3 regions of the Spirillospora sp. NPDC029432 genome follow, and region 1 is predicted to be linked to each of the others. Evidence: riboswitches for the same ligand, from Rfam matches in the RefSeq annotation. Region 1 holds a riboswitch; each other region holds the start of a gene.
What was found. A riboswitch is a leader RNA that binds a small molecule or an ion and turns the genes downstream of it on or off. The one in region 1 is predicted to bind cobalamin.
Positions count from the first base shown of each region.

Region 2: it holds a riboswitch for cobalamin, as region 1 does, so the genes downstream of both, AB0881_RS12160 (VWA domain-containing protein) here and AB0881_RS08290 (ribonucleoside-diphosphate reductase subunit alpha) in region 1, are expected to answer to the same signal.
Region 3: it holds a riboswitch for cobalamin, as region 1 does, so the genes downstream of both, AB0881_RS28560 (ABC transporter substrate-binding protein) here and AB0881_RS08290 (ribonucleoside-diphosphate reductase subunit alpha) in region 1, are expected to answer to the same signal.

Region 1 covers NZ_JBEZWH010000007.1:175,582-185,590, forward strand. Annotated here, with positions in the region: gene AB0881_RS08260 (NAD(P)/FAD-dependent oxidoreductase) at 1-698, shown strand, start outside; gene AB0881_RS08265 (helix-turn-helix domain-containing protein) at 753-974, shown strand; gene AB0881_RS08270 (Clp protease N-terminal domain-containing protein) at 977-1,522, shown strand; gene AB0881_RS08275 (PH domain-containing protein) at 1,611-1,982, shown strand; gene AB0881_RS08280 (hypothetical protein) at 2,009-3,262, shown strand; gene AB0881_RS08285 (ribonucleotide-diphosphate reductase subunit beta) at 3,323-4,327, opposite strand; gene AB0881_RS08290 (ribonucleoside-diphosphate reductase subunit alpha) at 4,318-6,606, opposite strand; cobalamin riboswitch at 6,697-6,966, opposite strand; gene AB0881_RS08295 (hypothetical protein) at 7,071-7,679, shown strand; gene AB0881_RS08300 (YcnI family protein) at 7,809-8,504, shown strand; gene AB0881_RS08305 (copper resistance CopC family protein) at 8,501-9,055, shown strand; gene AB0881_RS08310 (antibiotic biosynthesis monooxygenase) at 9,262-10,009, shown strand, end outside.
Region 2 covers NZ_JBEZWH010000011.1:185,660-195,668, reverse strand. Annotated here, with positions in the region: gene AB0881_RS12185 (LLM class F420-dependent oxidoreductase) at 135-1,154, opposite strand; gene AB0881_RS12180 (DUF397 domain-containing protein) at 1,270-1,470, opposite strand; gene AB0881_RS12175 (helix-turn-helix transcriptional regulator) at 1,467-2,309, opposite strand; gene AB0881_RS12170 (ATP-binding protein) at 2,497-3,039, shown strand; gene AB0881_RS12165 (helix-turn-helix domain-containing protein) at 3,043-3,741, opposite strand; cobalamin riboswitch at 3,865-3,998, shown strand; gene AB0881_RS12160 (VWA domain-containing protein) at 4,096-6,279, shown strand; gene cobO (cob(I)yrinic acid a,c-diamide adenosyltransferase) at 6,283-6,885, shown strand; gene AB0881_RS12150 (cobyrinate a,c-diamide synthase) at 6,919-8,256, shown strand; gene cobI (precorrin-2 C(20)-methyltransferase) at 8,253-9,542, shown strand; gene cobM (precorrin-4 C(11)-methyltransferase) at 9,542-10,009, shown strand, end outside.
Region 3 covers NZ_JBEZWH010000045.1:5,681-15,689, forward strand. Annotated here, with positions in the region: gene AB0881_RS28530 (deaminase) at 1-137, opposite strand, end outside; gene AB0881_RS28535 (dihydrofolate reductase family protein) at 208-894, opposite strand; gene AB0881_RS28540 (exonuclease SbcCD subunit D) at 1,029-2,159, shown strand; partial or broken gene AB0881_RS28545 (SMC family ATPase) at 2,188-2,718, shown strand; gene AB0881_RS28550 (ABC transporter permease) at 3,279-4,106, opposite strand; gene AB0881_RS28555 (ABC transporter permease) at 4,103-5,050, opposite strand; gene AB0881_RS28560 (ABC transporter substrate-binding protein) at 5,052-6,656, opposite strand; cobalamin riboswitch at 6,708-6,837, opposite strand; gene AB0881_RS28565 (DUF4262 domain-containing protein) at 6,968-7,528, shown strand; gene AB0881_RS28570 (GNAT family N-acetyltransferase) at 7,539-8,060, shown strand; gene AB0881_RS28575 (ATP-binding protein) at 8,197-8,682, shown strand; gene glgX (glycogen debranching protein GlgX) at 8,727-10,009, shown strand, end outside.

The DNA.
Region 1 (10,009 bases):
TCGGCGCCGACGGCCGCGGCTCCGCCGTGCGCGACCACGTGTGGGGCGCCGACCCGGCCACGCCGAGCGGATGGGCCACCTGGCAGGGCCTCAGCCGGATCCCGATCGAGGTCGCCTCCTCCCGCCGCGGCATGATGATCGTGGGACCGGAGGGCATGTGCGGTCTCATGCCGGCGGGCGAGGGCCTGCTGCAATGGTGGTTCGACGTGCGCTGGTCGCCCGCCGAGCCGATGCCGGACGCGCCCCTGGACGTCCTGCGGCGGCGGTTCGGGCACTGGGCCTCGCCGGCGCGCGACGTGCTCGCGATGGCGGACGAGGACGACCTCGAATTCTTCCCGCATTTCCGGCACCGCGTCCCGCGCGTCTGGGGCGCCGGACCGATCACGCTGGTCGGGGACGCGGCGCACAGCATGCCGCCGACCCGGGCGCAGGGCGCCAACCAGGCGCTGGAGGACGCCTGGCTGCTGGCCCACGACCTCCGCCGCGGCACGGGCGCGCTGCCGGACATGCTGCCGGACGTCCTGCGCGGCTACGAGCGCACCCGGTCGAAGAAGGCGGGCATCGTCGCCCGGCACGCGGGCACCGAGGACATCAACAAGTACCGGCCCTGGCTGTCCCGCCTGCTCCCCGAGGCGTTCCTCAGCCGCTACTACACGTACTGGATCAAGCAGATCAGCGACTACCTCACCCGCCGCTGAAGACGCCTGTCAGCCTAGGGTGACAAACTGGGGATGTCAGCCTAGGCTGACACCATGACATCCATGACGGAGCTGGCGGCGGACGTGGACAGCCGCGACCCGGCGACCGGCCTGGCCGCGGTGGCGGCCCTGCGCAGGCTCGTGGACGAGCTGGAGACCCTGCACGTGGCCAACGCGCGCGCCCAGGGCTGGTCGTGGGAGGCGATCGCCCGTTCCCTCGGCGTACGGCGGCAGTCCGTGCACAAGAAGCACGCCCGGCGGATCGGATCGGAGTGACGATGCTCGCAAGGTTCTCGCCCACCGCACGCGACACGATCGTCCGGGCCGCCCGCTTCGCGGCGGAATCCGGCCAGGAGACGCTCGGCACCGGCTGCCTGCTGTGGGCGCTGGCCGAAGAACCGCTCCTCGGCCTCGACCCCGGCGCCGTACGGGACGAGCTCGGCGCCTCCCCCGGCCGCGACCGGGAACTGCTCGCCACCCTCGGCATCGACCTGGACGAGGTCCGCCGCCGTGCCGCCGCCGCCACGTCCGCGCGTCCGGACGACCCGGCCCTGTGGCGGCTCGACCGCTCCCCCGTACTCCCGCTGCGCGTCACCCTCACCGGCCCGGCGGTGCGGATCCGGCTGGACGAGGGCGGCCGCAAGGCGATCGAGGTCGCCCTGTGGTCGGCCCGCCGGGGCCGCCGCCCGCTGGCCGAGCCCGGCGACCTCATCTGGGGCCTGCTCGCCGACGGCTCCAGCACGGCCGTCCGGATCCTCCACCGGCAGGACGCCGACCTGTGCCGCATCTGGACCGGCCTGCGCCACTGGCAGCAGGCCGCCTGACCCGGCCCCTCCCAGCGTTCGCCCGGTGCCCGGAACCGGACGGTACGTCCCGCCCGTCGTAACCGTAAACGGCATACGGGGAGGCCAAGTGGGACGTAGCGGGATTCCGCACGACAGGTCGGGCCAGCTCAAGCAGATCGAGAGCGGGCTGCTGCCGGGCGAGCAGATCATCGCCGTGTACGACGCGGTGGGGACCGGGACGGGCTTCATCGGCCTGACCAACCGGCGGGTGATCGTCCAGGACACGTCGTTCGTGGGCAAGCGGGTCGCGATCACCAGCATCCCCTACTCGAGGATCAGCTCGGTCAGCGTGGTCAGCAACAAGTCGTGGGCCGGGTCGTTCTTCTCCAGCGGCGCGATCGCGATCCACGTGGGGACGCAGATCTACGAGGTCGAGTTCCGCGGCGAGGAGAAGACGCACCACGTGCACAACGTGATCACCGACTTCATCGCCCGCTGACCCCCGCCCGGTGGTAGGACGGCGCCATGACGAACGAGATCACCCGGCCGGACGCCGACGGGACGTGGACGGAACTGGCGGCGCGCGCCGTCCTGAGCGCGCTCGTCCCGGGCCTCGGCCGGTACGAGCCGGCCGGCGGCGGGATCCGGAGCCTCGACGACGCCGGAAACGGCTGGTGGGGGATGACGCGGATCGAGGGCGGCCGGGCGGTCGTCTACGGCCACGACGTCGACTACAGCCGGACCCGCCACCAGGTTCTGCCCATCGACCTGCTGGCGGGAGGCCCGGCGTGGCTGCCGTGGGAACGGCTCGTCGAGCTGATCCGCGAAGAGCAGATCCTCGCGTTCGTGCACTGGTGGGACGGCGAGTCCTGGGGGCGCACCGCATACCCGGACGGCATGGACGACGGGTTCGGGGACGAGCTCCGCGGCTATTTCCAGTTCCACGAGAACTTCATGGAGCACGCAGCGGACGAGAGGGCCGCGCAAGCGGCGTACGACGCGGTGCTCGCCGCCGCCCGCGCCCGGACGGTGGACCGTGACGTGCTGGAGGCGCTGATCCGCGCCCTGGACCCCGAAGCGGTCGCCGGCACGGCAAGCTTCTTCGACGCCGACGCGGGTTTCGCCCTTGAGGGCGCGCTGGCGGTCGCGGAGTGGGCCGGAGTGGCGCCGGGATCCCGGTGGCCCGAGGTCCCGGCCGGGAACGGCGAGCCCGCCGAGCGCCGCGTGTTCGCCCAGCACGAGGGCTGGCAGAGCGACCTCGTCGGGCGGGCCATGTGCCTGGCGGAAGAGGCGGAACGCCCCGTCCCGGCCGAGGGGGAGGCGCTGCGCGCCGTCGCCGCGTGGATGCGGGAGAACGGCCATGCCGAGATCCGGGCCGCCCTCGCCGGCAGGTGGAACGGCCGGTTCACGCTGCGCGACCGGGACGGGACGGAGTGGAAGGACCCGGCGTTCGGCGAGCTCCTCGACGCCTGGCGGGAGGAGGAGGGCGACGACCGGTCCGGGCGCTGGCTGTTCGTCCGGGTCCGCGTGCGGGACGGGGAGGTGACGGCCGAGCGCGCCTACGATCACCGGCCCCCGTTCTGGACGGGCTTCGCCGTCGCGCGCCGGAAGACCATGGACTTCCACGAGCCCAGGGAGCCGATCGACGTGCTGCGCGAGGAGATGGAGCGCCGGGACCCCGGCTGGCGTCCCGGATGGGAGTCCCGGCTCGCCCCCGACCACTTCATCACCGAGGGCATCCCGCCGGAACTCTGCTGGCGGCCCGGCCTGGAGCCCTGACCGCCGCGCCCGGAGGCCGGCCGCTTCGCGCGGACGCGGCCTCCGGGCGGGGGGCGGCCGTCAGAAGGCCTCGTCGAAGGCGACGCTGCCCTCCACGCCGATCTGGTACGCGGAGACGCGGCGCTCGAAGAAGTTCGACAGCTCCTGCACGTCCTGCAGCTCCATGAACGAGAACGGGTTCGCCGAGCCGTACCGGACCGGCAGGCCGAGCCGGGCGAGGCGCTGGTCGGCGACGTACTCCAGGTAGCGGCGCATGTCGCCGGCGCTCATCCCCGGCAGGCCGTCGCCGCAGAGGTCGCGGGCGAAGGCCAGCTCCGCCTCCACGGCCTCCTCCATCATGCGGGTGACCTGCTCGGTCATCGCGGCGTCGAACAGCTCCGGCTCCTCCTCGCGGACGGTGTCCACGACCGAGAACGCGAACTCCATGTGCATGCTCTCGTCCCGGAAGACCCAGTTGGTGCCGGACGCGAGACCGTTCAGGAGGCCGCGGGAGCGGAGCCAGTAGACGTACGCGAAGGCGCCGTAGAAGAACAGGCCCTCGATGCACGCGGCGAAGCAGATGAGGTTGAGCAGGAACGAGCGGCGGTCCTCCGCCGTGCGCAGCTCGTCCAGCCCGCCGAGCGAGTCGATCCAGCGGAAGCAGAACTCCGCCTTCGCCCGGATGGACGGGATGTGCTCGATCGCCGCGAACGCCTTGGCGCGCTCGTCGTTGTCGGGCAGGTAGGTGTCCAGCAGCGTCAGGTAGAACTGGACGTGCACGGCCTCCTCGAACAGCTGCCTGGACAGGTAGAGGCGGGCCTCGGGCGCGTTCACGTGCTTGTAGAGGTTCAGCACGAGGTTGTTCGCCACGATCGAGTCGCCGGTGGCGAAGAACGCGACCAGGCGGTTGACCAGGTGCAGTTCCGCCGGGGTGAGGCGGGCGAGGTCGGCCAGGTCGGAGGCGAGATCGACCTCCTCGACCGTCCACGTGTTGCGGATGGCGGCGCGGTAGCGCTCGTAGAAGTCGGGGTAGCGCATGGGCCGGAGGGTGAGGTCCATGCCCGGGTCCAGCAGGCTCACTGGCATGCCTCGCAGGTCTCTGGGTTTTCGAGGGAGCACATGACCGCTTCCGTAGGGGAGACGGTCGTCTGCGCGATGCGCGTCGCGGGCCGCGAACGCAGGTAGTAGGTCGTCTTGAGACCCGCGCGCCACGCGTAGGCGTACATCGAGGAGAGCTTGCCGATGGTGGGCGTCTCCATGAACAGGTTGAGCGACTGGCTCTGGTCGATGTACGGCGTGCGCGCCGCCGCGAGGTCGATCAGGGCCTTCTGGGGGAGTTCCCAGGCCGTCCGGTAGAGGGCGCGCAGCTCCTCGGGGAGATCGACCAGGCCCTGGACGGATCCGTTCGCGCGCTTGATCGCGTCCCGGACCTGCGGCGTCCACAGGCCCAGCGCCTTGAGGTCCGCGACCAGGTAGGAGTTGATCTGCAGGAACTCGCCCGACAGCGTCTCGCGCTTGAACAGGTTGGACACCTGCGGCTCGATGCACTCGTAGCAGCCCGCGATGGACGCGATCGTCGCGGTCGGCGCGATCGCGATCAGCAGCGAGTTGCGCAGCCCGACCTCGGCGATCCGGGCGCGCAGGGCGTCCCACTCGGCGGCGCGGGACGGGCTCGCGTCCGGGAAGTGGTCCAGGTGGAGCCGCCCGCGGGCGGTGCGGGTGTGCTCGTACTCGGGCAGCCGGCCCAGCTCCTCGGCCAGGTCGGCGGACGCGCCGTACGCCGCGAGCGCGATCTCCTCGGCGATCCGGGTCGAGAGCGCGCGGGCCTCGGCGGAGTCGAACGGCAGCCGCAGCTTGAAGAACACGTCCGCCAGGCCCATCACGCCCAGCCCGACCGGCCGCCAGCGCCGGTTCGCGCCCGCGGCCTCGCCGGTCGGGTAGAAGCCGCGGTCGATCGTCCGGTCCAGGAACCGGACGGCGGTGCGGACGGTCGCGCGCAGCCGCGCCCAGTCCACCCCGTCCGGGCCGACGTGGGCGGACAGGTTCACCGAGCCGAGGTTGCACACCGCCGTCTCGGTGTCGCCCGTCACCTCCAGGATCTCCGTGCAGAGGTTGGACAGGTGGACGACGCGGCCCGGCGTGGCCGTCTGGTTGCAGGCGCGGTTGGCGGCGTCCTTGAACGTCATCCAGCCGTTGCCGGTCTCCGCGAGGGTCCGCATCATCCGGCCGTACAGGCGCCGGGCCGAGACCTGGCGCACGTACCGGCCGTCCTCCTCGGCCTTGCGGTACGCGGCGTCGAACTCCTCGCCCCACAGGTCGGTGAGCTCGGGCACCTCCTTCGGATCGAACAGCGACCAGGTCCCGTCGGACTCGACCCGGCGCATGAACTCGTCCGGGATCCAGTTCGCGAGGTTGAGGTTGTGGGTGCGGCGCTGGTCCTCGCCGGTGTTGTCGCGCAGCTCCAGGAACTCCTCGACGTCGGCGTGCCAGGGCTCCAGGTACACGCACGCTGCGCCCTTGCGGCGGCCGCCCTGGTTGACGGCGGCGACGGAGGAGTCCAGGGTCCGCAGCCACGGGACGATCCCGTTCGACAGGCCGTTGGTGCCGCGGATCAGCGAGCCGCGCGACCGGACCCGCGACCACGAGATCCCGATGCCACCCGCGTACTTGCTGAGCCGCGCGACCTGCGCGTACCGCTCGTAGATCGACTCCAGCTCGTCCCGCGGCGAGTCCAGCAGGAAGCACGACGACAGCTGCGGGCGGCGGGCCGCGGAGTTGAACAGCGTCGGGGAGCTGGGCAGGTACGACAGCGTGCTGAGCAGCCCGTACAGCTCCGCCGCCTCGGCGACGGTGTCGGACAGGCCGGCCGCGACGCGCAGGAGGAAGAACTGCGGGCGCTCCAGCACGCGGCGGGTGCTCGGGTGGCGGAGCAGGTAGCGGTCGTAGAGGGTGCGGAGGCCGAAATACTCGAAACGCTCGTCGGCGCCCTCGTCGATCAGCGCGTCCAGCTCGGCGGCGTGCGCGGCGACGAACGCGGCGGCCTCGTCCGACAGCAGGCCCTCGCGGTGCGAGGCCGCCACCGAGCCGGCGAACGTCAGCACGCCCTCGGCCGCGGTCTCCTCCGCGATCTTCACGGCCAGCAGCCGGGCGGCGACCCTGGAGTACGCGGGCTCGGCCGCCACCAGCGCGGCCGCCTCGGCGACGGCGCGCTCCCGCCGCGCCGCCTCCCCGCTCTCCCCCCGTACCGCCGCCAGCAGCGGCGCCGGCTCGGCGCCGGGCAGCCCGGCGCAGGCACGCTCGATCGCGGCGCCGATGTCGCCGGACACCCCGGACGGGTTCGGCGGCGCCGTGAGTTGCCGTGTCACGTACTCTCTCTCCCCTTGAGATCGCCCCGCGGGCAGGGGAGGAGAACGCCACGGCAGGCCGCCGCGCGCCCACCGGCCTCCCGCGAAGCCTGGACGTCCATCGGTGCGGGCAGGTCTTCGGACTCGCGGGCACCGCGCGTCCCCTCCCTCCCGGAAGGAGCGCGCGACCTAATGACCGTCGCTTCCCGGCGCGCCATCACGGCGCGCCAGTGCTCTCTGACGGCGGTCGTTCCCGCTCACCGCTGCGGGGCAGTCCCGGAATTGGGCGGCCCGAGACATCGGGCCGCACCGCACCGGGTTCCCTCTTACGACGCCCGCACCGGCGATCGGCGCGGGCGAACCAGCACGATCATGACCCTACATCTGGCGGGGACCGATTGCGACAACACTAGATGTTGGGGCGCCATACCGATCTCGGGGGGTGTGTAGAGATCACCGGCCGGGGGTGGGACGATGTTCCCGCCATGTCCCCGCACCCGCCGCGTCCCCTCTTCCGTACCTCGCGGGCGGTGGTCTTCACCACCGTCTGCGTGACGCTGGCGACCCTCGGGCACTCGCTCACGTCCACCGCGGCCATCCCGTACTGGGCGGTCGTGGCGGGCTTCGGCGGCGTCCTCGCGGTGACGCAGGCGCTGGCGGGCCACGAGCGCTCGCTGCCCACCCTGCTCGGCGGGCTGCTGGGCGGCCAGTTCGCGCTGCACAGCCTGTACGCGAGCGCCGAATGCACGGCCGCGACCGCGACCGCCGCAGGGCACCACACGGTCGCCGTCGCGCCGGGCCCCGGCGGGGGCGGCGGATCGGGCACGGCGATGACGCTCGCGCACGTCGCGGCGGCGGTCGTCTCGGCCTGGTGGCTGCGGCGCGGCGAGCGGGCGGCCTGGTCGCTGGCCCGGCGGATCGCCACGGCCCCGGCCCGGGTACTGATCGCGATCGAGCCTGCCGCCGCCCCGCCGCGCACCGCGCCGCTCCCGGCGGAGGACATCCCCGCCCGCCCGTGCGGGCGGATCCTGCGGCACGAGGTCGTCCGCCGCGGGCCGCCGCGCCGTTCGAGGGCGCTCGCGCTCGCCTGCTGAGCCGCCGGGCTCGTACCGCGAGCCGTCGAGTGCCGTACGTCACCGGACCGATCGCCCGTCCCGGGCCCGTCCGGCTTCACCCGTACGCCTCGAACGGAGATTCCCATGTCCCGTCGCATTCCTCATGGCATGTCACGGCATATCCGCAGATCAGCCGCCGTCACCGCGCTGGCCGCCGTCACCCTCGCCGGTCTGGCCACCGGCGCGTCGGCCCACGTCACCGCCAACCCCCGTACCGCCGAGCAGGGCTCGTACACCAAGGTCGCCTTCCGGGTACCGAACGAGCGCGACAACGCGCGGACGACCAAGCTCGTGATCGAGATGCCGTCCGATCCCGTGATCGAGCACGTGTCGGTACGGCCCGTGCCCGGCTGGAAGGTCGAGGTCGAGCGCGCCAAGCTGCCCGAGCCCGTCAAGATCGAGGGCGGCGAGCTCACCGAGTACGTCTCGAAGATCATCTGGACCGGCGGGGAGATAGCGGCCGGGCAATTCGAGGAGTTCGACGTCTCGATGGGGCCGCTGCCGGCGAACGCCGACCGGGTCCTCTTCAAGGCCGAGCAGACCTACTCCAACGACGAGGTCGTGAAGTGGGACCAGGACCCCGGGGACGGCTCCAACGAACCCGAGCACCCCGCTCCGTCCCTCAAACTGACTCCGAAGGCCGCGGCCGAGCCGGTCGCCGCGAACGGCGCGAAGCCCGCGGCGACCGCGTCCCCGGCCGACGACGGCACGGCCCGGCTGCTCGGCGGCCTGGGCCTGGCCGCCGGAGTGATCGGGATCGGCGTCGGCGGTCTCGGCCTCACCCGCGCAAGGAGGCAAGCATGAGGTTCCGCAGGATCACCCTGGCGATCGCCCTGGTCGCGGCGGTGCTCGGGCTCGGCGCCGCGCCCGCCTGGGCGCACGACGCGCTGAAGTCCTCCAATCCGGAGAAGGGCGCCGAGATCGTGTCGCCGCCGGAGATCGAGCTGACCTTCACCGGCACCGTCCGCGTCCCGCAGATCGTCCTGACCGGGCCCGACGGCGCGAAGCACGGCGCCGGGGAGGCGCGGGCCGTCGACAACAAGGTCACCCAGGCGGTCGAGGGGACGCTCCCGAACGGCGAGTACACCGTCGGCTGGCGCGTCGTCTCCAGCGACGGCCACCCGATCTCCGGCAGCTTCAAGTTCTCCGTGAAGGGATCCCCGGACTCGTCGGCGTCGGCTTCGGCGTCCGCGGCCCCGGCCGCGCCCGCGCCGTCCGCGACCGCCACCACGCAGGCCGCGAGCCAGGAGGAGAGCGGCTCCTCGTCCGGCTGGCTGTGGATCGGGGTGGCCGCCCTGGTCATCGTCGTCATCGCCGGCGGCGTGTTCTGGGCGCGGCGTCCCGGCGAGGACTGACGCCGGCGGGCGGCGGGCCCGAGCACCGACCCGGCAGTGCCGGCAGTGCTGCCAGTGTCGCCAGTGCCGACAGACCCGGCATCCCGCGCCGTGCGGGATGCCGGGCCTTCCCGATCGCGGTCGCGCCGGATTCGGCCAGAACGCCCCAGCCCGGATGATTACCCGATTACATTGATGACGCCAACCATGATCAAGGGCGTGATCACATGATCGTCGAGTACATCCGCTACCGGATCGACCAGGGCGACGCCGAGGAGTTCGAGGCCGCGTACGCGCGCGCCGCGGTCCCCCTGGCCGCCGCCCCCCAGTGCGTCGACTACGAGCTGTCCCGCTGCACGGACGAGCCCGAGTCGTACATCCTGCGCATCACATGGACCTCGGCCGAGGCCCATATGCAGGAGTTCCGCGGCGGCGAGCACTTCACGGCCTTCCTCGCGGAGATCCGCCCCTACGTGAAGCGGATCGAGGAGATGCGCCACTACGAGCGCACCGCCGTGAAGGGCGCCGGTTCAGCCGTTCCGAGCCTGTACGAGTGGGCGGGCGGAACGGACGCGTTCGAGCACCTGACCGAGATCTTCTACGCGCGGGTGCTCAAGGACGACCTGATCGGCCCCCTGTTCGCGCACATGGACCCGGGCCACCCCCGGTACGTCGCGATGTGGCTGAGCGAGGTGTTCGGCGGCCCGTCCCGTTACACGGACGAGCGCGGCGGCTACCCCCACATGCTCTCCCAGCACCTCGGCAGGCACATCACCGAGCCGCAGCGCCGCCGCTGGGTGAGCCTCCTCATGGACGCGGCGGACGAGGCCGGTCTCCCCGCCGACCCCGAGTTCCGCGCCGCGTTCTCCGGCTACATCGAATGGGGGACGCGCCTGGCCGTCTCCAACTCCGGCCTCGGCACCGCGCCGCCGTCCGACGGCATCCCCGTGCCCCGGTGGGGCTGGGGCGTCGCGC
Region 2 (10,009 bases), on a different contig from region 1:
GGCCGCCGCGGGGTCGTTGCCGCGCGCCCTACGCCCCGGTCGTGGGGTGGCACCCACGGTGAATCTAGGGCGGTCACGCGCGGTAAGGAACTTGCCGTTACGTGAGTATGTTCGAGCGTTCGGGTGCCGACTTTCTATCCGCGGACGAGATCGCGGATGGCGCGCAGGGTGGGCTCGTCCTTGACACCGGCGATCAGGAGGGTGGTCACCGGGCTGTCGCGCCAGAGCTGGAGGCGCTCCTTGATGCGGCCGATCGGGCCGAGCAGGGAGATGGAGTCGGCGAGCTCGTCGGGGACGGCGGCGATGGCCTCGGCGCGGCGGCCGGACAGGAAGAGCTCCTGGACGCGGGCGGCCTGCTCGGCGTACCCGAGGCGGCCGATCAGGTCGAGGTGGAAGTTGCGGTCCTTGGCGCCCATCCCGCCGATGTAGAAGGCGAGGGGGATCTTGGCGAACTCCAGCGCGGACGCGACGTCGTCGGTGACGATCGCCGTGACGGTGGCGGCGATCTCGAAGTCGTCCGGGCGGCCGGCCAGGGACGCGCCGAAGAGCGGCTCGATCTGGGTCGGGTCGACGAACAGCGGGAGCCAGCCCTGGGTGAGCTCGGCGGCCAGCGCGATGTTCTTGGGGCCCTCGGCGCCCAGGTAGACCGGGATCTCCGGGCGGACCGGGTGGACGATCGACTTCAGCGGCTTGCCCAGTCCCGCGCCGCCCGGGTACGGCAGCGGGTAGTGCGGGCCGTCGCTGGTCACGGGCTCCTCGCGGCGCCAGACCTTGCGGACGATGTCGAGGTACTCGCGGGTACGGGCGAGCGGCTTCGGGAACGGCTGCCCGTACCAGCCCTCGACCACCTGGGGCCCGGACGCGCCCAGGCCGAGGATCACCCGGCCGCCGGACAGGGCGTCGAGGGTGAGGGCGTGCATCGCGGTCGCGGCGGGGGTGCGGGCCGACATCTGCACCACGGCGGTGCCCAGCTTGATCCGGGAGGTGCGGGCGGCGTACCAGGTCAGCGGCGTGAACGCGTCGGAGCCGTAGGCCTCGGCGGTGAACACGCAGTCGTAGCCCAGGCGTTCGGCGGCCAGTACGGTCTCGGTCTGGTCCTCCGGGTCGCGCTGCCAGTAGCCGGTGTTGATGCCGAGCTTCAGTTCCGAGGTCATGGCGCCGATAGTAGAACACGTTCTACTTTCGGCGGAAGGGCGGGAACGGCGGGAAGGGCGGGAACGGGCGAGGGGCCGCGGCGGATCGCCGCGGCCCCTCGGATTGCTTCCTCGCTCAGACGGTCCTGATGCCCTCCAGCAGGGCCCGCCACTGGTCCGGCGTGAAGCGCAGGGCCGGGCCGGACGGGTCCTTGGAGTCGCGGACCGCGCGCCGGCCGCCGGCGAGCGCCGCGACTTCGACGCACTGGTTGCCGCTGCCGCTGTAGGACGACTTGCGCCAGCGGGCCCGGGTGAGGTCGCGATCGGGGTGGTTCACTTGCTGCTCCTTGCTGCCTCGGCGATGAGGTGCGCGGAATCCTCGGGGGGAAGGGCGGCCGCCGCGACGCGGTCGAAGCGGTCTCCATGTGTTGCTATTGCCTCGGCGCTTTCGAGATAAACGTCGCCCATGGTGCCCTCTACGTAGGCGATATCGGGGTCCGCGGGGTTCGGGAACGAAAGTATCGTGAAACGTCCGTCAAGTCCGGCATGTGCTCCCGTGTCGTACGGGAGGACCTGGATCTCGATCCGCGGCCGGGCGGCGAACTCCAGCAGCGCTTCCAGCTGGGCCCGCATGACCGCCGCGCCGCCGATCGGGCGGCGCAGCACGCACTCGTCGAAGACCAGGTGCAGCCGCGGCGCCTCGTCCCGGTCCAGCAGCTTCTGCCGGGCCTTGCGGGCGTCGATCCGGCGCTCGATCTCGGTGGGGCCGGGCAGCATCCGGCCCGCCGTGATGACCGCGCGGGCGTACTCCTCGGTCTGGAGCAGCCCGTGGATCAGCTGGGTGTCCCAGGCCCGGATCCGCGACGCCTCGTCCTCCAGCGCCACGTAGCTGCCGGTGAAGACGTCCGCGTAGGCCGTCCACCAGCCGCGCTGGCCCGCCTCGCGGGCCAGGTTGATGAGGGCGTCCCGCTCGGGGCTGGGGACGCCGTAGAGGTCGAGAAGGTCGGCGATGTCGCCGGGCTTGGGACGGGTCTGCCCCGTCTCCAGCCGGGAAACGGTGGCCCGCGACCAGTCCAGCCGGTCCGCCACCTCCTGCAGGGTGAGCCCCTGCGTTTCTCGCAGCCTGCGCAGCTCGCGGGCCAGCCGGCGGCCGCGCACGGTGGGGCGATAGGTCATGGGCCGAGAGTCTCTCTATTCGGTCGGTTCCGTTCAAGGCATACGAGCAAGCCGGTAACGGCAATCTCGCGAAGCGTGTTGCGGAACTGAGAATCTCACGCGAGGCTGTGCTCATGTGACCGAACGGCAACACCCAGTGACCGTGCGGTTCACCACCGCGCACCACGGAACTACACGGGAGGATCCCGTGACGACCTCGCCAGAGACGGCCGGCCTCGCCGGTCACGCCCCGTACCCGCCGGCCTCCCTCGGTGAAGCCGTACCCCTGCCGGCCGCCCCCGTCCCCGCCGCACCGCCGTCCGGTGGCCTGACCTGGACGCTTCCGGCGGGCCCGGCCTGCGCCGGCCACGCCCGGTCCGCGCTGGCCGCGGCGCTGGCCGAGGCGGGCGTGCCGCGCGCCGCCGTCGCCGACGCGCAGCTGATGGTCAGCGAGCTGGCCACCAACGCCCACCAGCACGCCCCCGACCACGGCCCGCACGAGCTGTGGCTGTACGCGGGACCGCCCGGCGAGCTGCGGTGCGCGGTGTTCGACCGGCACGCCGCCGCGCGGCTGCCCGTCTACTCCTGGACGTCCGGCGACTACGGCCGCGGGCTCAGCATCGTCCGCGAGCTGTCGGACGGCCGCTGGGGCATGCTGCGCACGCACTCGCGCCGCACCCCCCGGGTCCCGGGCAAGGCGGTCTGGTTCGCGGTGCCCGGCGAGGCCCGGCCGCCGGAACGGCCGGGCTGACCGTCAGGCGCCCGCCCCAGCGGCGGCCGCCGCGTCGCCGGTCCCCGCTCCCGCTCCCGCTCCGGCGGCGGCCGTCCGGGCGTCCTCCACGGCGGGGGCGATGTCGGTCAGCAGCGCCAGCAGCGAGCGGGACAGCAGCGTGTGCACCTGCCCGCGGTCGAGGGTGCCCTCCTGGAGCCACTGGCGGGTGGCCGCCTCCGCCAGCCCGGAGTACGTGCGCAGCACGGCCCGCAGCGTGCCGGTCGGCTCCATCCGCAGCACGGTGAGCATGTGCTCGACCGTCAGGTCGCGGAACCGGTTGACGATGTGCAGCAGCTGCGGGTCGCGCCCGAAGCCCTCGGCGTCCACCGCGGCGAACCAGGTCGTCGCGTTGCCCTCGGCGGCCTCCAGGAAGAGCCGGACGCACAGGTCGGCGGCCTCCTCCAGCGACCGGTTCTCGTCCGGCGGCGGCGCCGCCATCGCGGCCGCGCCGGACAGGTCGCGGACGACCTCCAGGAACAGCTCGCGCTTGGTGCCGAAGTAGTAGTGCAGGAGCCCGCGCCGTACCCCGGCCTCCGCCGCGATCGCGGACGTGGAGACCTCGGCGTACGGCAGCTCGGTGAACATCCGCCGCGCGACGCCGAGGATCTGGTCGCGCCGCTCGTCCGGGGACAGCCGCTGGTAGCGGCGGGAATCCGGGGTGCGGGAGGGTGACTGGGCCACCCGCACAGCCTATGCGGCGCCGTGACCGGCGGGCCCTTACCCGGTGGAGGCCGCGGCGCCGTCACCTGGGCGCGACTTGGGCCGGTCCAGGCGGTATGCCATCCTGTGCAGGCGACGGAAGCGGAGGAACCCGGTGCGAATCCGGGGCTGTCCCGCAACTGTGACCATGGGGAGCTCCCCCTCGAACGCGGCCACGGCGTCCCGCCAGGGACGCTGGAAGGCCGAGGGGGAGCGGCGATCCGGGAGCCAGGAGACTCCGGCCGTCGTGGCGGGCGCCCCGGTGCCCGCGAACAACCGCCACGGGCGTGGACACCCGAGGGAAGGACGATGAGGCATGCCCTGTCTGATGGGCCGATGAGCCGTGCGCGCGCCGCCGCGGCGCGCTACCCCTTTTCCGCCGTCGTCGGGATGGACGACCTCAAACTGGCGCTGCTGATCAACGCGGTGTCGCCGGGCGTGGGCGGCGTGCTGGTCCGCGGCGAGAAGGGCACCGCGAAGTCGACGATCGTCCGCGCGCTGGCCGATCTGCTGCCGTCGACGCGGGTGGTGGCGGGCTGCCGGTTCGCCTGCGACCCGCGCGACCCCGATCCCGGCTGCCCCGACGGCCCGCACCCGGTGGACGACGCCGAGGACGGCGACGAGGACTCCGCCGGGCGGGCCGAGCCGGTCGAGCGGCCGGGGACCGAGGAGCGGCCGGCGCGGCTGGTCGAGCTCCCCGTCGGCGCCTCCGAGGACCGCCTCACCGGCTCCCTCGACATCGAGCGCGCGCTGACCGAGGGCGTGAAGGCGTACGAGCCGGGCCTGCTCGCCGCCGCGCACCGCGGCGTCCTGTACGTCGACGAGGTCAACCTGCTGCACGACCACCTGGTGGACCTGCTGCTGGACGCGGCGGCGATGGGCGAGTCGTACGTCGAGCGCGAGGGCGTGTCGGTCCGGCACGCCGCGCGCTTCCTGCTGGTCGGCACGATGAACCCGGAGGAGGGCGAGCTGCGGCCGCAGCTGCTCGACCGGTTCGGGCTCACGGTCGAGGTGGCGGCCACCCGCGATCCGGCCGAGCGGGCGGAGGTCGTCCGGCGCCGGCTGGACTTCGAGGAGGACCCGGTGCGGTTCGCGTCCGGGTGGGCGCTGGCCGAGGCGGAGCTGGCCGCCCGGATCGCCGCCGCCCAGTCCCGGCTGCCGCGGGTGGAGCTGACCGACGCCGCGCTCCGCCAGATCACCGCGGTGTGCGCCGCGTTCGAGGTGGACGGGCTGCGCGCCGACCTGGTGACGGCGCGCGCCGCGATCGCGCTGGCGGCCTGGCACCGGCGGACCGTGGTGACCGCCGAGGACGTGCGGACGGCGGCGCGGCTGGCGCTGCCGCACCGGCGCCGCCGCGACCCGTTCGACGCGCCCGGCCTGGACGAGGAGCGGCTCGACGAGATCCTGGACGAGCACGCCGCCCCCGAACACGACCGGCCCGAGCCCGAACCGCGGCCCGAGCCGGAGCCCGAACCGCGGCCGGAGCCGCCGCACGACGACGAAAGCGGCGGCGACGAGGGGCCGCCCGAGGACGACGGCCCGGACGACGACGGCGGCGGCGGTCCCGGCGGTGGCGGCCGGCCGGACGGGCAGCCGGGCGGCGGCGCGCTGAGCGTGCTGGACGCCCTGCTCAGCGGCCGTCCCGTGACCGAGTCCGACGGCGAGCGCCCCGCCGACGAGCGGCACGCCCCCGCGCCCGGCGAGAACGGCCGCCCGGACGAGAGCGAGCCCGCCCCCGCCGACGCCGCGTTCCGGCCCCGGCTGTTCACGGTGCCGGGGACCGGTGCGGGCGCGCCCGGCCGCCGCTCCAAGGCCCGCAGCCCGTACGGCCGCGTGTCCGGCGCCCGCCCCGGCGCGCGCGGCCTGCACCTGGCCGCCACGCTGCGCGCCGCCGCCCCGCACCAGCACGCGCGCGGCCGTACCGGCACGGGCGTGATCGTCGCGCCGCCGGACCTGCGCGAGGCGGTACGGGACGGCCGCGAGGGCAACCTGGTGCTGTTCGTCGTCGACGCCAGCGGCTCGATGGCGGCGCGGCGGCGGATGCGCGCGGTCAAGGGCGCGGTGCGCAGCCTCCTCCTGGACGCCTACCAGCGCCGCGACAAGGTCGGCCTGATCACGTTCCGCGGTACCGGCGCCGAGGTGGCGCTGCCGCCGACCTCGTCGGTGGAGGCCGGGGCGCGGCGGCTGGAGCGGCTGCCCACCGGGGGCCGCACCCCGCTGGCGGCCGGGCTGCTGCGCGCCGCCGAGACGCTGCGAGTGGAGAGGATGCGCGATCCGGCCCGCCGCCCGCTGCTGGTCGTGGTCACCGACGGCCGCGCCACTCACGGCCCCGACCCGGCGGCAGCGGCGGCGGCCCTGTCCGGGGTGGCGGCGGTGGTCGTCGACTGCGAGTCCGGCCCCGTACGGCTCGGGCTGGCGGCCGAACTGGGCGTGCGGCTCGGCGCCGAGACCGTCCGGCTGGAGGACCTCGGCGCCGACGGGCTGGCCGGGGTCGTCCGGTCCTCCAGGAAGGTGGCGTAGGGGATGCCGCAAGGGAAGCCGGAGTACGTTCCCGAGGACGGGCTCACGACCAGGCAGCGCCGGAACCGGCCGCTGGTCATCGTCCACACGGGCGCGGGCAAGGGGAAGTCGACCGCCGCGTTCGGGCTGGCGCTGCGCGCCTGGAACCAGGGCTGGCCGGTCGGGGTGTTCCAGTTCGTGAAGTCGGCCAAGTGGCGGATCGGGGAGGAGCACGCGCTGCGCGTGCTCGGCGAGAGCGCCGAGGGCGGCGCGGTGACCTGGCACAAGATGGGCGAGGGCTGGTCGTGGATCCAGCGCCCGGGCACCGAGGCCGACCATGAGGCCGACGCCCGCGAGGGCTGGGAGCAGATCAAGCGGGACCTGGCCGCCGAGACGTACCGCTTCTACGTCCTGGACGAGTTCACGTACCCGATGAAGTGGGGCTGGATCGACGTCGAGGACGTGATCGCGGCCCTGCGCGACCGGCCCGGCGCCCAGCATGTCGTGATCACCGGCCGGGACGCCGATCCGCGGCTGGTGGAGTTCGCCGACCTGGTCACGGAGATGGGCAAGGTCAGGCATCCGATGGACCGGGGCCAGAAGGGCCAGAAGGGCATCGAGTGGTGATCTCGGCATGGTGATCTCGGAATGGTGACCTCGATGCCGAGACTGGTGATCGCGGCGCCCGCCTCGGGCAGCGGCAAGACGACCGTGGCCACCGGCCTGATGGCGGCGTTCGCGGCGCGCGGGACGGCCGTGTCGCCGCACAAGGTCGGGCCCGACTACATCGACCCCGGCTACCACGCGCTGGCGACGGGCCGCCCCGGACGCAACCTCGACCCGTGGCTGACCTCGGAGGAGCTGGTCGTCCCGCTGCTGCTGCACGGCGCGGCGGGCGCCCGCCTCGCGGTCGTCGAGGGCGTGATGGGCCTGTACGACGGCGCCGCCGAGCAGGGCGGGTTCGCGTCCACGGCGCACGTCGCGGGGCTGCTGGACGCACCGGTTGTGCTGGTCGTCGACGCGGCGGCGGCCGGGCGCTCGGTGGCGGCGACCGTGCACGGATTCCGGACGTACGGCGACATCCGCCTCGGCGGGGTGATCCTCAACCGGATCGGGTCGGACGGCCACGAGCGCATGTGCCGGGAGGCCGTCGAGGAGCTGGGCGTGCCGGTCCTGGGCGCGCTGCGCCGCCGCGACGACGTGGCGAAGCCGTCCCGGCACCTCGGGCTGGTCCCGGCCGCCGAGCGCGGCGCCGAGGCGGTCGCGACCGTCGAGCGCCTCGGGGCGCTGGTCGCGGAGTCCTGCGACCTGGACGCCGTGATGGCGGTCGCCCGTACCGCGCCCGACCTGCGCGAGGAGCCCTGGGACCCGCGCGGGCAGGTCGCCGCCGCCGGCGGGCCGCCGCCGCGGATCGCGGTCGCGGGCGGGCCGGCGTTCACGTTCGGGTACGCCGAGAACGAGGAGCTGCTGGCCGCGGCCGGCGCCGAGGTCGTCCGGTTCGACCCGCTGCGCGACGAGCGCCTGCCGGAGGGGACGCGCGGCGTCGTCATCGGCGGCGGCTTCCCCGAGATGTACGCGCCGGACCTGTCGGCGAACGCGCCGCTGCGCCGCGACGTCGCCGCGTTCGCGAACGCGGGCGGCGCCGTGTACGCCGAGTGCGCGGGCCTGCTGTACCTGGCGCGCGAGCTGGACGGCCAGCCGATGTGCGGAGTGCTCGACGAGGTGACCGCGACGATGGCGCCGCGCCTGACGCTCGGCTACCGGTCGGCGGTCGCGGTCTCCGATTCGGTCGTGGCCCGCGCGGGCGAGCGCGTCCGCGGGCACGAGTTCCACCGTACGGTGACCGATCCGGCGCACGGCGGCACCGCGGCGTGGCAGTGGACGACCGCCGGGCCCGAGGGTTTCGTGCGGGGCCGTTGCGTCGCCTCGTACCTCCACCTTCACTGGGCGGGGGAGCCCGCGTTCGCGGAGCGGATGATCCTGGAGGCGGCCGCATGACCACCTTCGACCAGCGGCTGGAGCTGGCCGGCGAGCGGGTGGCGCTGCGCCCGTTCCGGCCGGACGACGCCGGCGTGCTCGGCGCGGCGATGGCGGCCGGGGAGGAGTTCCTGCCGCCGATCGTGCCGCCGCCCGGCGAGGCCCTCGACTGGTGGCTGCGCACGGGCGTCCACGACATCCCCCGGTCCGGGATGGGCCTGCACGCGGTGGTGGAGGACCGCGCGACCGGCGAGCTGAGCGGCGCGATCGGGATCTTCCGGGTCGACTGGCCTGCGCGGGCCGCCGAGGCCGGGTACGGCGTCCGCCCCGGCGCCCGGGGCCGCGGCCTCGCGACCGACGCGCTGCGGACGCTCGCGGCGTGGGCGCTGCGCGAGGGCGGCCTCAACCGGCTGGAGCTGCGGATCGACGTCGCCAACCGCGCGTCGGTCCGGGTCGCGGAGAAGGCCGGGTTCCGGCGCGAGGGCGTGCTGCGCGCTGCGGGAGGCGGCGGGGTGGACCAGCACGTGTTCAGCCTGCTGTCCGCGGAGCTGGAGCGCCCCGGGCGGGCTGGCCCGCCGCGGCTGGTCGGGATCGGCGTCGGGCCGGGCGATCCGGAGCTGGTGACCGTCCGGGGCGTCCGGATCCTCCAGGAGGCGGACGTCGTCCTGGTGCCGGTCATGGCGCCGGACGAGGAGGGCCGCGCCGAGTCGGTCGTCCGCGCGTACACCGCCAAGGCCGAGCGCGTCGTGTTCGCGCTCAACGACCGCGGCGGCGTCACGCCCCGCCGCGCCGCCGCGTGGGACGCCGCCGCCGAGCGCGTCGTCCGCGCCTTCGACGAGGGCGCCGCGACGGTGGCGTTCGCCACGATCGGCGACCCGAACGTCTACTCGACCTTCACCTACCTGGCGCAGACCGTGCGGGAGCTGCGCCCGGAGACCGAGATCGTCACCGTGCCCGGCATCACCGCGATGCAGGACCTGGCCGCCCGCTCCGGGACCGTGCTCGCCGAGGGCACCGAGTCGATCGGGCTGGTCCCGCTGGCCGGCGGAGCCGATCCGATGGCGGCGTTCCGGGCGGCGCTGGAGACCGGCGACACCGTCGTGGCGTACAAGTTCGGCGCGGTCGCCGCCGAGGTGATCGAGGCGCTCAAGGAGGCCGGACGGCTCGACGGCGCCCGGTACGGGACGCGGCTCGGCCTGCCCGGCGAGGAGATCCGGCCCGCCCGGGAGCTGAGCGGGCCCGTCCCGTACCTGTCCACGCTGATCGTGCCGGGGCACCGCCGTACGGCGCGGGGAGGAAGGCTCTGATGGGCACCGCAGGCAAGGGGAAGGTCCTGTTCGTCGGCGCCGGGCCGGGCGCGGCCGACCTGCTGACGTTCCGCGCGGCCCGCGCGATCGGCGCGGCCGACGTGGTGATCTGGGCGGCGAGCCTGGTCCACCCGGACGTGCTGGAGCACGCCCGCGCGGACGCGGAGATCGTCGATTCGGCGCGGCTGCCGATGGAGGGCGTCCTCCCGTACTACGAGCGCGCCCTCGCCGAGGGGCTGACGATCGCCCGCATCCACTCCGGCGACCCCGCCCTGTGGGGCGCGCTGCAGGAGCAGCTCGACCGGTGCAAGGAGATGGGCCTGGAGACCGAGGTGATCCCGGGCGTCTCCAGCTTCAGCGCGGTCGCGGCGGTGGTCGAGCGCGAGCTGACGATCCCGGAGGTGGCGCAGTCGGTCGTCCTCACCCGGCTGGGCGGCGGCAAGACGCCGATGCCGCCGGGGGAGGAG
Region 3 (10,009 bases), on a different contig from region 1:
GCGTGGTCGTGCGGATCGGACTCGCGCGAGAAGCCCCGCGCGATCTCGTGGCCGTCCGCGCCGACGATGACCGCGCCCACCGAGAACGCGGTCTCCGACGGCGGGCAGCGCCGGGCCAGCTCGCAGGCGAGCCGCAGCCACCGCTCGTCGTCCGCCGTGCCGCCCGCCGTGCCGCCCGCCGTGCCGGCCGCCGTGCCGTCGACGCCGTCAGCCACGGGCGCCGCCGATCAGGTAGCGCAGCAGCACCAGGTCGCCGATCCGCGTCGACTCGGCGAGCCGCATCGGCCGTCCGGGCGACTGCGGGAACACCCCCGGCCCGGCGAAGCGCGGCGCGGACGGGTCGCCGATGAAGAACGGCGCCACGACCAGCTGCAGCTCGTCGGCCAGCCCGGCGGTGAGGAAGCGGGTGTGCACCCCGCCGCCGCCCTCCACCATCAGCCGCCGCACCCCACGCGCCGCCAGGTCGGCCAGCAGCGCCGGCAGGCTCACCGGGTCGCCGGCGTCCAGCACCTCCGCGCGGCCCGCGAGCCGTTCCGCGAGCGCCGGCACGGCGGCGGGCGGCGCGTACACCAGCTTGGCTGAGTCGCCGGTGGTGAAGAACCGCGACTCCGGGTCGAGGTCGCCGCTGGCGGTCAGCGTCACCTTCGTCAGGTCGGCGGGCAGCCCGCGCGCGGCGCGCCGCTCCCGCCGCGCCGCGGACCGGATCAGCAGCTTGGGGTCGTCGGCCCGGATCGTCCCGGCACCGACCATGATCGCGTCGCAGGACGCGCGCACGGCGTCCACCCGGTCGAAGTCGGCCGGGGTGGACAGCCGCAGCCGCTCCGGGCCCGCGTCGTCGATGTACCCGTCGACCGACATCGCGCAGCTCAGCAGCACGTAGGGACGCTCGCTCACGCCGGCAAGCCTAGGGGAACCAGGGGTACGGGCCCGCGGCCGGAGGGGAATGCCCGGGATATCGGAGATCATCCGGGTGTCCCCGGCGTTTCTGCGCCGCGAGTGTCGGAGGGGACGCCTAAGGTGGCTGCGACATGCGACTCCTCCACACCTCCGACTGGCATCTGGGCCGGTCCTTTCACCGCGAGGGGCTGCTCGGCGCCCAGGCGGACTTCATCGACCACGTGGTCGAGACCGTACGGTCGGAGCGGGTCGACTGCGTGCTCATCTCCGGCGACGTCTACGACCGCGCGCTGCCCGGCGTCGACGCCGTACGGCTGTGCAACCAGGCGCTCGAGCGGCTCGCCGAGCTGACCCGGGTGGTGCTCATCGCGGGCAACCACGACTCGGTCCAGCGGCTCGGCTTCGGCTCCTCGCTCATGGACGCCGGCGGCGTGCACATCCGCACCGACCCGTCCCGGGTGGGCGAGCCGGTGATGGTCGGCGACACCGCCGTCTACGGCGTCCCGTACCTGGAGCCCGAGCTGGTCCGCAACGACTGGGAGCTGGACGAGCGCAGCCACGCCGCCGCGCTGGCCGAGGCCATGGGCCGCGTGCGGGCCGACATGGCGGCGCGGCGCGCCGCGCGGTCGGTGGTGATGGCGCACGCGTTCGTCACCGGGGGAGAGGCGAGCGACAGCGAGCGCGACATCTCCGTGGGCGGCGCGTCCAGCGTCCCGGCCTCGGTGTTCGAGGGCGCCGACTACGTCGCGCTGGGCCACCTGCACGGGCGGCAGGCGATGACCGGCCGGGTGCGCTACTCCGGTTCCCCGCTGGCGTACTCGTTCTCCGAGGAGCACCACCTGAAGGGCTCCTGGCTGGTCGACCTGCGCGACGGGGAGCCGCACGCGGAGTTCGTCGAGGCGCCCGTGCCGCGGCGCGTCGCCCGCCTGCGCGGCCGCATCGACGACCTGCTGGCCGACCCGCGCCACGAGGCGTACGAGGACCGCTGGCTCCAGGTGACGCTGACCGACCGGCGCCGCCCCTCCGGCGCCATGGAGCGGCTCCGCCGCCGCTTCCCGCACACGCTCGTGCTCGGCTTCGAGCCCGAGGGCGCGACCGAGGACGGCGGCCGCACCTGGTCCGAGCGGGTCAGGGAGCGCTCCGAGCTCGACATCGCGGGCGACTTCGTGGCCGAGATGGGCGACGCCCCCGCGACCCCCGCCGAGCGCGACCTGCTGCACGAGGCGTTCGAGGGCTGCCGGCACAAGGCGGCGCTGGCATGAGCGCGGCCGGTATGAAGGACGTGCCGGCATGAGGCTGCACCGGCTGGAGGTCACGGCGTTCGGGCCGTTCTCGGGGACGGAGGAGATCGACTTCGACGCGCTGTCGGACGCCGGGCTCTTCCTGATCCAGGGCCAGACGGGGGCCGGCAAGACCAGCGTGCTCGACGCCGTCTGCTACGCCCTGTACGGCCAGGTGCCCGGGGCGCGCAACGCGGTGAAGGGCCTGCGCAGCGACCACGCCGCCGACGGCGCGGCGCCGCGCGTGGTGCTGGAGACGACGATCCGGGGCCGCCGGCTGCGCATCACCCGCTCACCCGGGTGGGAGCGGCCCAAGCTGCGCGGCACCGGCACCACCTCCGAGAAGCCCAAGGCGCTGCTGGAGGAGCTGGAGCACGGCGCGTGGATCGGGCTGTCCAACCGGATCGACGAGGCGAGCGACCTGATCGGGCAGCTGCTCGGCATGACCGCCGACCAGTTCTGCCAGGTGGCGATGCTGCCGCAGGGCGAGTTCGCGGGCTTCCTGCGCGCCCGCGCCGAGGAGCGCCGCAAGGTCCTCGAACGGCTCTTCACCGCCGAGATCTACACCCATGTCGAGAAGTGGCTGGCCGAGCGGCGCGCGGCGACCGGCCGGGACGCGGGCGAGCTGCGCGCCGGCGCCGAGGCCGTCGCCGAGCGCGTCGCGGAGGCGACCGGCGCCCGGCCGCCGCGCGGCGCCGCCGCGGGGCCGGTGCCGCGGCCGCGGCAGGGCGAGCCGGTGGACGAGCCGTTCGACGAGATCGAGGTGCTGCCCGCGTGGGCGGCCGAGCTGGCCGTCCAGCACGACGCGATCCGCGCCTCGGCCGAGGAGCTGACCGGCGCGGCCGCCGCCGCCGAGCAGGCCGCCCGCGCCGCGCTGGACGAGGCGCGCGCCCTGGCCGACCGGCGCCGCCAGCAGCACCTCGCCCTCCAGCCGGACGCCCCGGCGCGAGGCCGCGAGCGCGGCCAGGCCCAGCGTGGTCTTGCCGCTGCCGGAGGGGCCGGCGACGGCGACGATCGAGCCCGCCGGGACGGTGAGGTCGATCCCGCCGAGCAGGCGCGCGTCCCCCGCGTACGCGGACAGCCCGCGGATCTGGAGCAGCGTCACGGGACGCGCCTCCTCCGGGCCAGGGCGTGGTCGACGAGCAGGTTGCCGCCCACGCACATCGACATCAGCAGCCCGGCCGGCACCAGGACGGCGTACGGCTGGGTGAAGAGCGCGTCGGCGTTGCGCTCGATCAGGACCGCCCAGTCGGGCGACGTGGACGGCAGGCCCAGGCCGAGGAAGTTGGCCGACGCGAGCAGGTACAGCACCAGCGGGAAGCGGGTGCCCGCGTCGGTGGCGACGGGGGCGGCCAGCTCGCGGGCCAGGTGGCGCAGGTGGATGTAGGCCCAGCCGTACCCCTGCATGCGCAGCGCCTCCACGGACGTCCGGGACGCGGGCGCCAGCGCCGCGCCGCGCACGAGCCGGGCGACGGCGGGGACCTGGAGCAGGCCGGCCGCCGCGACCAGCCAGTACCAGCGGCGGTGCCCGGTGGCGGCCAGTGTGATCAGCACGAGCAGGCCGGGGAAGGCCAGCAGCAGGTCGAGGGCGCGCATCACGGCCTCGTCCACGAGCCGCCGCGGCCCGGCCGCCAGCAGCCCGAGCGGGACCCCGGCCGCGTACGCGATCAGCAGTGCGCCCGCCGCGGTGCCCAGCACGGAGGGCCCGCCGTGCAGGACGAGCGCGAGCACGTCGCGTCCCAGCACGTCGGTGCCCAGCGGGTGCCCGGGGCCGGGCGGAGCGGACGGGAGCGCGGCCGGCCCGGACGGCGGCGGCTCGGCGGACCCGCCCGCGAGCGGCCCGGCGGCGGCCAGCAGCACCGGCACCCCGAGCAGGACCGCCGCGGCCCACTGCCGCTTGTGCGGCGACGTGCCGCCCCGGTGGCTCACACCGCCTCCCAGCGGCGCGGGGCGAGCCGGTACGAGACCAGGTCGCCCGCCAGGTGCACGGCCACGGTCGTCCCGGCGAACAGCAGCGCGTACGCCTGGATCTGCGGGGTGTCGCGGTTCTGCACGGCCTCGACGAAGCCCGTGCCGAGTCCCTGAATCCCGAACAGCGACTCCACCAGCAGGGCGCCGCCGAGCAGGCCCTCCACGCAGCGCGCGAACTGTTGCGCGGCGGGGCCGAGCGAGTTCGGGACGACGTGGCGCACGACGACCGTCCGCTCGCGCAGGCCCAGCAGCCGCAGGTGCTCGGCCACGGGCCCGCCGCGCCCGGCCGCGACCCCGGCGCGGATCTGCCGGGAAAGGTCGCAGGTCCGGCCCGCGGCCAGCACCGTCACCGGCAGCACCAGCACGGCCGGGTCGGCGAGCAGCCGCGTCCCGTCCAGGCCGACCGCGGTCGCCGGGAGCAGCCCCGCGGCCAGCGACAGCCAGGCGATCAGCAGCAGCCCGAGGACGAACTCCGGTACGGCGTGCAGCAGCACGGCGGCCCCGTTCAGGGCCCGGTCGAGCCGGGTGCCCTCGCGCAGGCCGGTGACGACGCCCAGCAGCGGGGCGAGGACGGCCACGGCGGCGAGCGCGGGCAGTCCCAGCGCCAGCGAGGCGGCGGTCCGGCGGGCGATCTCCTCGCCGACCGGGGCGCCCGTCATCAGCGACCGTCCCGCGTCCCCTGAGGCCAGGGCGCCGAGCCAGTGGCCGAAGCGCGCCCAGGCGGGCTCGTCCAGGCCGAGGCGGGCGCGGAGCGCGGCGATCTGCTCGGGCGTGCCGTGCTCGCCGCGCAGGACGTCGGCGGTGTCGCCGGGCAGCAGCGCGCCGAGCGCGAAGACCGCGGCCAGGACGGCGGCGCACTGCGCCACGGCCAGCGCGCCCCGCCGGGCGGCGTACCCGCGCACCTCAGGCGAGCGTGACGCGGTCGAACCGGGCCCATGCGTGGGAGTTCGGCGGTGCCGCGCGCAGCCCGCGCACCGACGCCGCGATCCCGTCGTTGGCGTCGGAGAACGCCCACACGAGCAGGCCGGACTCGTCGCGCAGGATCCGCTGCGCCTCCGTGAGGAGGTCCTGCCGCTCCTTCTCGTCGCGGGCGGTGCGGGCCCGGTCGAGCAGCCGGTCGAAGCGGCCGGAGCGGAAGCCCGTCATGTTCCGCGCCGCGCCGGAGCGGAAGCGCTGCTCCAGGAAGTCGGGGACGGGCAGCGTCGACGTGGTGCTGAACGACGCGACACCGCGCTTCTTGCTCTCGCTGAAGTACGTGGTGGCGGCGAGCGTGCGGGGTTCGAGGCGCAGCCCGATCTCGGCGAGCTGGCGCGTCATGAGCGCGGCCGCCGGCTCCCACGCGGCGTCGAGCGTGCTGGTGTCGAGCGGGACCGCCAGGCCCTCCGCGCCCGCGTCGCGGACGAGCCGCCTCGCGCGCTCCACGTCGCGCCCGCGCTGCGGGAGGCCCGCCGCGTAACCGCGCAGGCCCTTGCCGAACAGGTCGTTGCCCGCCTCGCCGTGCCCGGCCAGCGCGACCCGCACCAGCGCCTCGCGGTCGATGCCCAGCGCCATCGCCTGGACCAGCCGGGAATCGGAGAACGGCTCCCGGTCGGTGCGCAGGATGACCTGCTGGGCGGTGGCGCGGCGCGCGGTCAGCAGGCGCACGGACCGCTGCCCCTTGAGGCGTTCCACGAACGCCCCGGCCAGGTCGGCGGCGTAGTGGACCTGGCCGGACAGCAGCGCGTTGACCCGGGCCGACTCCTCGTTCGCCGGGACGATCTCCAGCTCGGCGATCGCCGGCGGCCCCTCCCAGTGGCCCTCCCAGCGCCGGTACCGCGCGGTCCCGCCCGGCGTGAACGACACGTACCGGAACGGGCCGGAGCCGACCGGGTTCCGGAAGGCGGTCGTGCCGTCCGGGACGATCTCCGTTCCGGGACCGCCGAACGCCGTCGGGAACCCGAAGTCCGGCTTCTCCAGCGCCAGCGTCAGCGTGCGCTCCCCGGTGGCGCGGCTCGCGCCGAAGTCGATCGCCGACAGCAGCTGCTGGGACGGCGACCCGACCTCCGGGTCGGCGGCCCTGCGGTAGCTGTAGAGGACGTCCTTGGCGGTGACGGGCCGCCCGTCGTGGAAGCGCGCCGCGCGGAGCCTGACGTGCCAGCGGGTCCCGGCCGCGTCGCTCTCCCACGACTCGGCCAGGCGCGGCCGGACGGACATGTCGTCGCCGTAGGTGGCCAGCGTGTCGAACAGCGCCTTGGCGCGGGCCTGGTCGACGAAGTTGGGCGCCACGTGCGGGTCGAGCGTCTCCTGGGAGCCGCCGGCCGGGAACGCGGCCCGGAAGCGGTCCGCGCCGCCGCCGTTCCCGCCGCCGCAGCCGGCGAGCAGCGCGGCGGTCGCGGCCGCCCCGCCCGCCGCCAGGAACTCGCGCCTGCCGATCCCCCGATCCCGCTCTTCGGGCGACCGCCCTGGGGGTCTAGAGGTCCGCCCCCAGAGGGTGTGCTGCCCCGCCGCCTTCCGGGCATGGCCGTTCATCGGATCCTTCCTCGGGGTGTCCTCGCCCCTGCCGGTGGACCGGCGACGGGTCAGTCTCCTGGCTCCCGGATCATCGCTCGCCCCGGCCTTCCCGCACGCGCGCGCGGACGGTGGCCGTGCCTGGGGATCGCTCCTCGGTCACAGTGGCGGGACCGCGCCGGATTCGCACCGGCTTCCTGGTCCCCGTCGCCTTTGTCCGATCATTCTGGCCCATCCGGACGCCCGACAACGACCTGCACAATGCAAACGCACGTGCACGCGGACGCCCGATCACTCTCGTCAAGCGATCAACTGGCCGTAAGCTGGCGGCCATGTCCGAGGGCCGCCCCGCTTGCGAGTGCATCATCTGCCGCGACTACGGAGATCGCGGCCGGCTGGGCAACTTCCAGCTGCGCACCATCGTCCACATCAGCCAGTACGGCTGGAGCATGGTGCTGGTGCCGCCGGTCGGCGACGGCCCCGGCTGGGCGTACACCGTCGGCCTCTGGCACAGCCTGCGCTCCCCCGAGCTGGCGATGTTCGGCGGCGACGTGTACGAGATGGAGGAGATCCTCAACGCGCTCGGGCGGCAGGCCGGGCGCGAGGGCCCGCCCGCCGACGGCGAGCGCCGCGACGACGTCGTGCGCGGCCGGCCCGCCGCGTTCCGGGGCGTCGACCCCGGCTGGCACGAGCGCGCCTTCCACGGGGCGATGGCGTTCTACCGCGGCCGGCCGCTGCCGTTCCTCCAGGTCGTGTGGCCCGACGAGAACGGGCTCTACCCGTGGCAGCCCGGCACCGAGCTGCCGTTCCGGCGCTCCCAGCCGTGGCTGTGGCTGAGCCCCCGGCAGCATCCCGAGGGCGTCTGGACGCACCGCCTCACCGCCCCGGCGTAGAGTCGGGCGGATGCCCGTACCGATCACCGAGGCCATCCGGACCCGGCGCCTCACGCTGGAGCCGCTCGGCGCCCACCACGCCGACGAGATGGCCGAGGTCCTCGGCGACCCCCGGCTGCACCGCTACACCGGCGGCGAGCCCCTCTCCCTGGACGAGCTGCGCGCCCGGTACGCGCGGCTGGCCGCCGGGCCCGCGCCGTTCCACCAGGAGCAGTGGCTCAACTGGATCGTCCGGCGGCGCCGCGACGGGCAGCCGGTCGGGACCGTCCAGGCCACCGTCACCCCGGGCGAGGCGGGGCCGCGGGCCGCGGTCGCCTGGGTGGTCGGGATGCCGTACCAGGGCTTCGGCTTCGCCACCGAGGCCGCCCGGGCGCTGGTGTCCTGGCTCGCCGGGCACGGCGTCCGCGAGATCACCGCCAACGTCCATCCGGCCAACCGCGCCTCCGCGGCCGTCGCCCGCCGCGCCGGGCTGTCCCCCACCGCGCGGTACGCGGGCGACGAGGTGGTCTGGAGCGACCGGCGGGGCGGGTGAGCTCGGGCGATCCCCGCGTTTCACCGAAGTTCTCAGAGTTTTCTCCTCCGGGAGACGGCGCCGCGCCCCGATCCGCCCGTACCTCCCTGTGGACCGGTCCCCGACCAGGACCCCGTTCGCGGGAAGGAGCAGGCGCATGGCGTCGCGCGCGGAAGGCGTCCCGAAAGAGCGTCCCCTCACCGTCCTCGGCGCCGTGGTCCTGCCCGGCACCGAGCAGGCCGTCGCGCTCGTCCGCCGGTACGCGCGGGCGCTCCTCGGCCCCGGCTTCCCCGATCTGTACGAGCTCACCGTCGTGGCGAGCGAACTCTTCACCAACGCCGTGCGACACTCCCGGTCGGGGCCCCGGCCCGGCGACCGCCGGGGCGGGCATGTGACGGTGTCCTTCCTGGCGGGTGCGGGTGTCGTCCGGCTGGAGATCGCCGACCAGGGGGGAGGCGGTGCGCCGCGGCTGCGCGCGCCCGACGACAATGGGGAGGGCGGGCGCGGCCTGCACGTGGTCGAGGCGCTGAGCCTGGGCTGGGGATCGGAACGCCGGGACCGGCACACGGTCGTGTGGGCCGACTTCGCCCGCCCTGGTGACGAGCCGATCTCCGCGTGCGAGACCCGCCGCCCCGATGGGTAAGGGAAAATCGGAGGCTCGCGCGCGACGAGCCGAGGGGTGGAGAGATGCGGGAGGTCTGGCCCGGCGAGGCCTACCCCCTGGGCGCCACGTGGGACGGCACCGGGACCAACTTCGCCCTGTTCTCCGAGGTGGCGCACCGGGTGGAGCTGTGCCTGTTCGACGCCGAGGGGCACGAGGAGCGCATCGTCCTGCCCGAGGTCGACGGGTTCGTCTGGCACGGCTACCTGCCCGGCGTCGGGCCCGGCCAGCGGTACGGGTACCGCGTGCACGGCCCGTACGACCCGCGGAACGGCCACCGCTGCAACCCGAACAAGCTGCTGCTCGACCCGTACACCAAGGCCGTCGAGGGCGAGATCCGCTGGCACGAGTCGCTGTTCTCGTACCGGTTCGCCGACCCCGGGACGCTCAACAACGACGACAGCGCGCCCTACATGCCGAAGAACGTGGTGATCAACCCGTTCTTCGACTGGGGCGACGACCGGCCGCCGCGCGTGCCGTACCACGAGAGCCTGATCTACGAGGCGCACGTCAAGGGCCTGACGAAGCTGCATCCGGCGATCCCCGAGGAGCAGCGCGGCACGTACGCCGCGCTCGCCCATCCGGTGATGATCGACCATCTGACCGAGCTGGGCGTGACGGCGGTCGAGCTGATGCCGGTGCACCAGCACGTGCCCGAGCACGCGCTGGTCGCGCGCGGCCTGACGAACTACTGGGGCTACAACACCCTCGGCTTCCTGGCGCCGCACAACGCCTACAGCTCCTCGGGGCAGCGCGGCGAGCAGGTGCTGGAGTTCAAGGCGATGGTGCGGGCGCTGCACGCGGCCGGCATCGAGGTGATCCTCGACGTGGTCTACAACCACACCGCCGAGGGCGACCACCTGGGCCCGACGCTGTCGTTCCGCGGCATCGACAACGCCTCGTACTACCGGCTGCGCGACGACGACAAGCGCTACCACCTCGACTACACCGGCTGCGGCAACTCGCTGAACGTGCGCAGCCCGCACGCGCTCCAGCTGATCATGGACTCGCTGCGGTACTGGGTCCTGGAGATGCACGTGGACGGGTTCCGGTTCGACCTGGCCTCGGCGCTGGCCCGTGAGCTGCACGACGTCGACCGGCTGGCCGCCTTCTTCGACCTCGTCCAGCAGGACCCGGTGGTGTCGCAGGTGAAACTGATCGCCGAGCCGTGGGACGTGGGCGAGGGCGGCTACCAGGTAGGCAACTTCCCGCCGCTGTGGACGGAGTGGAACGGCAAGTACCGCGACACCGTCCGCGACTACTGGCGGGGGCGGCCGGCGACGCTGCCGGAGTTCGCGTCCCGGCTGAC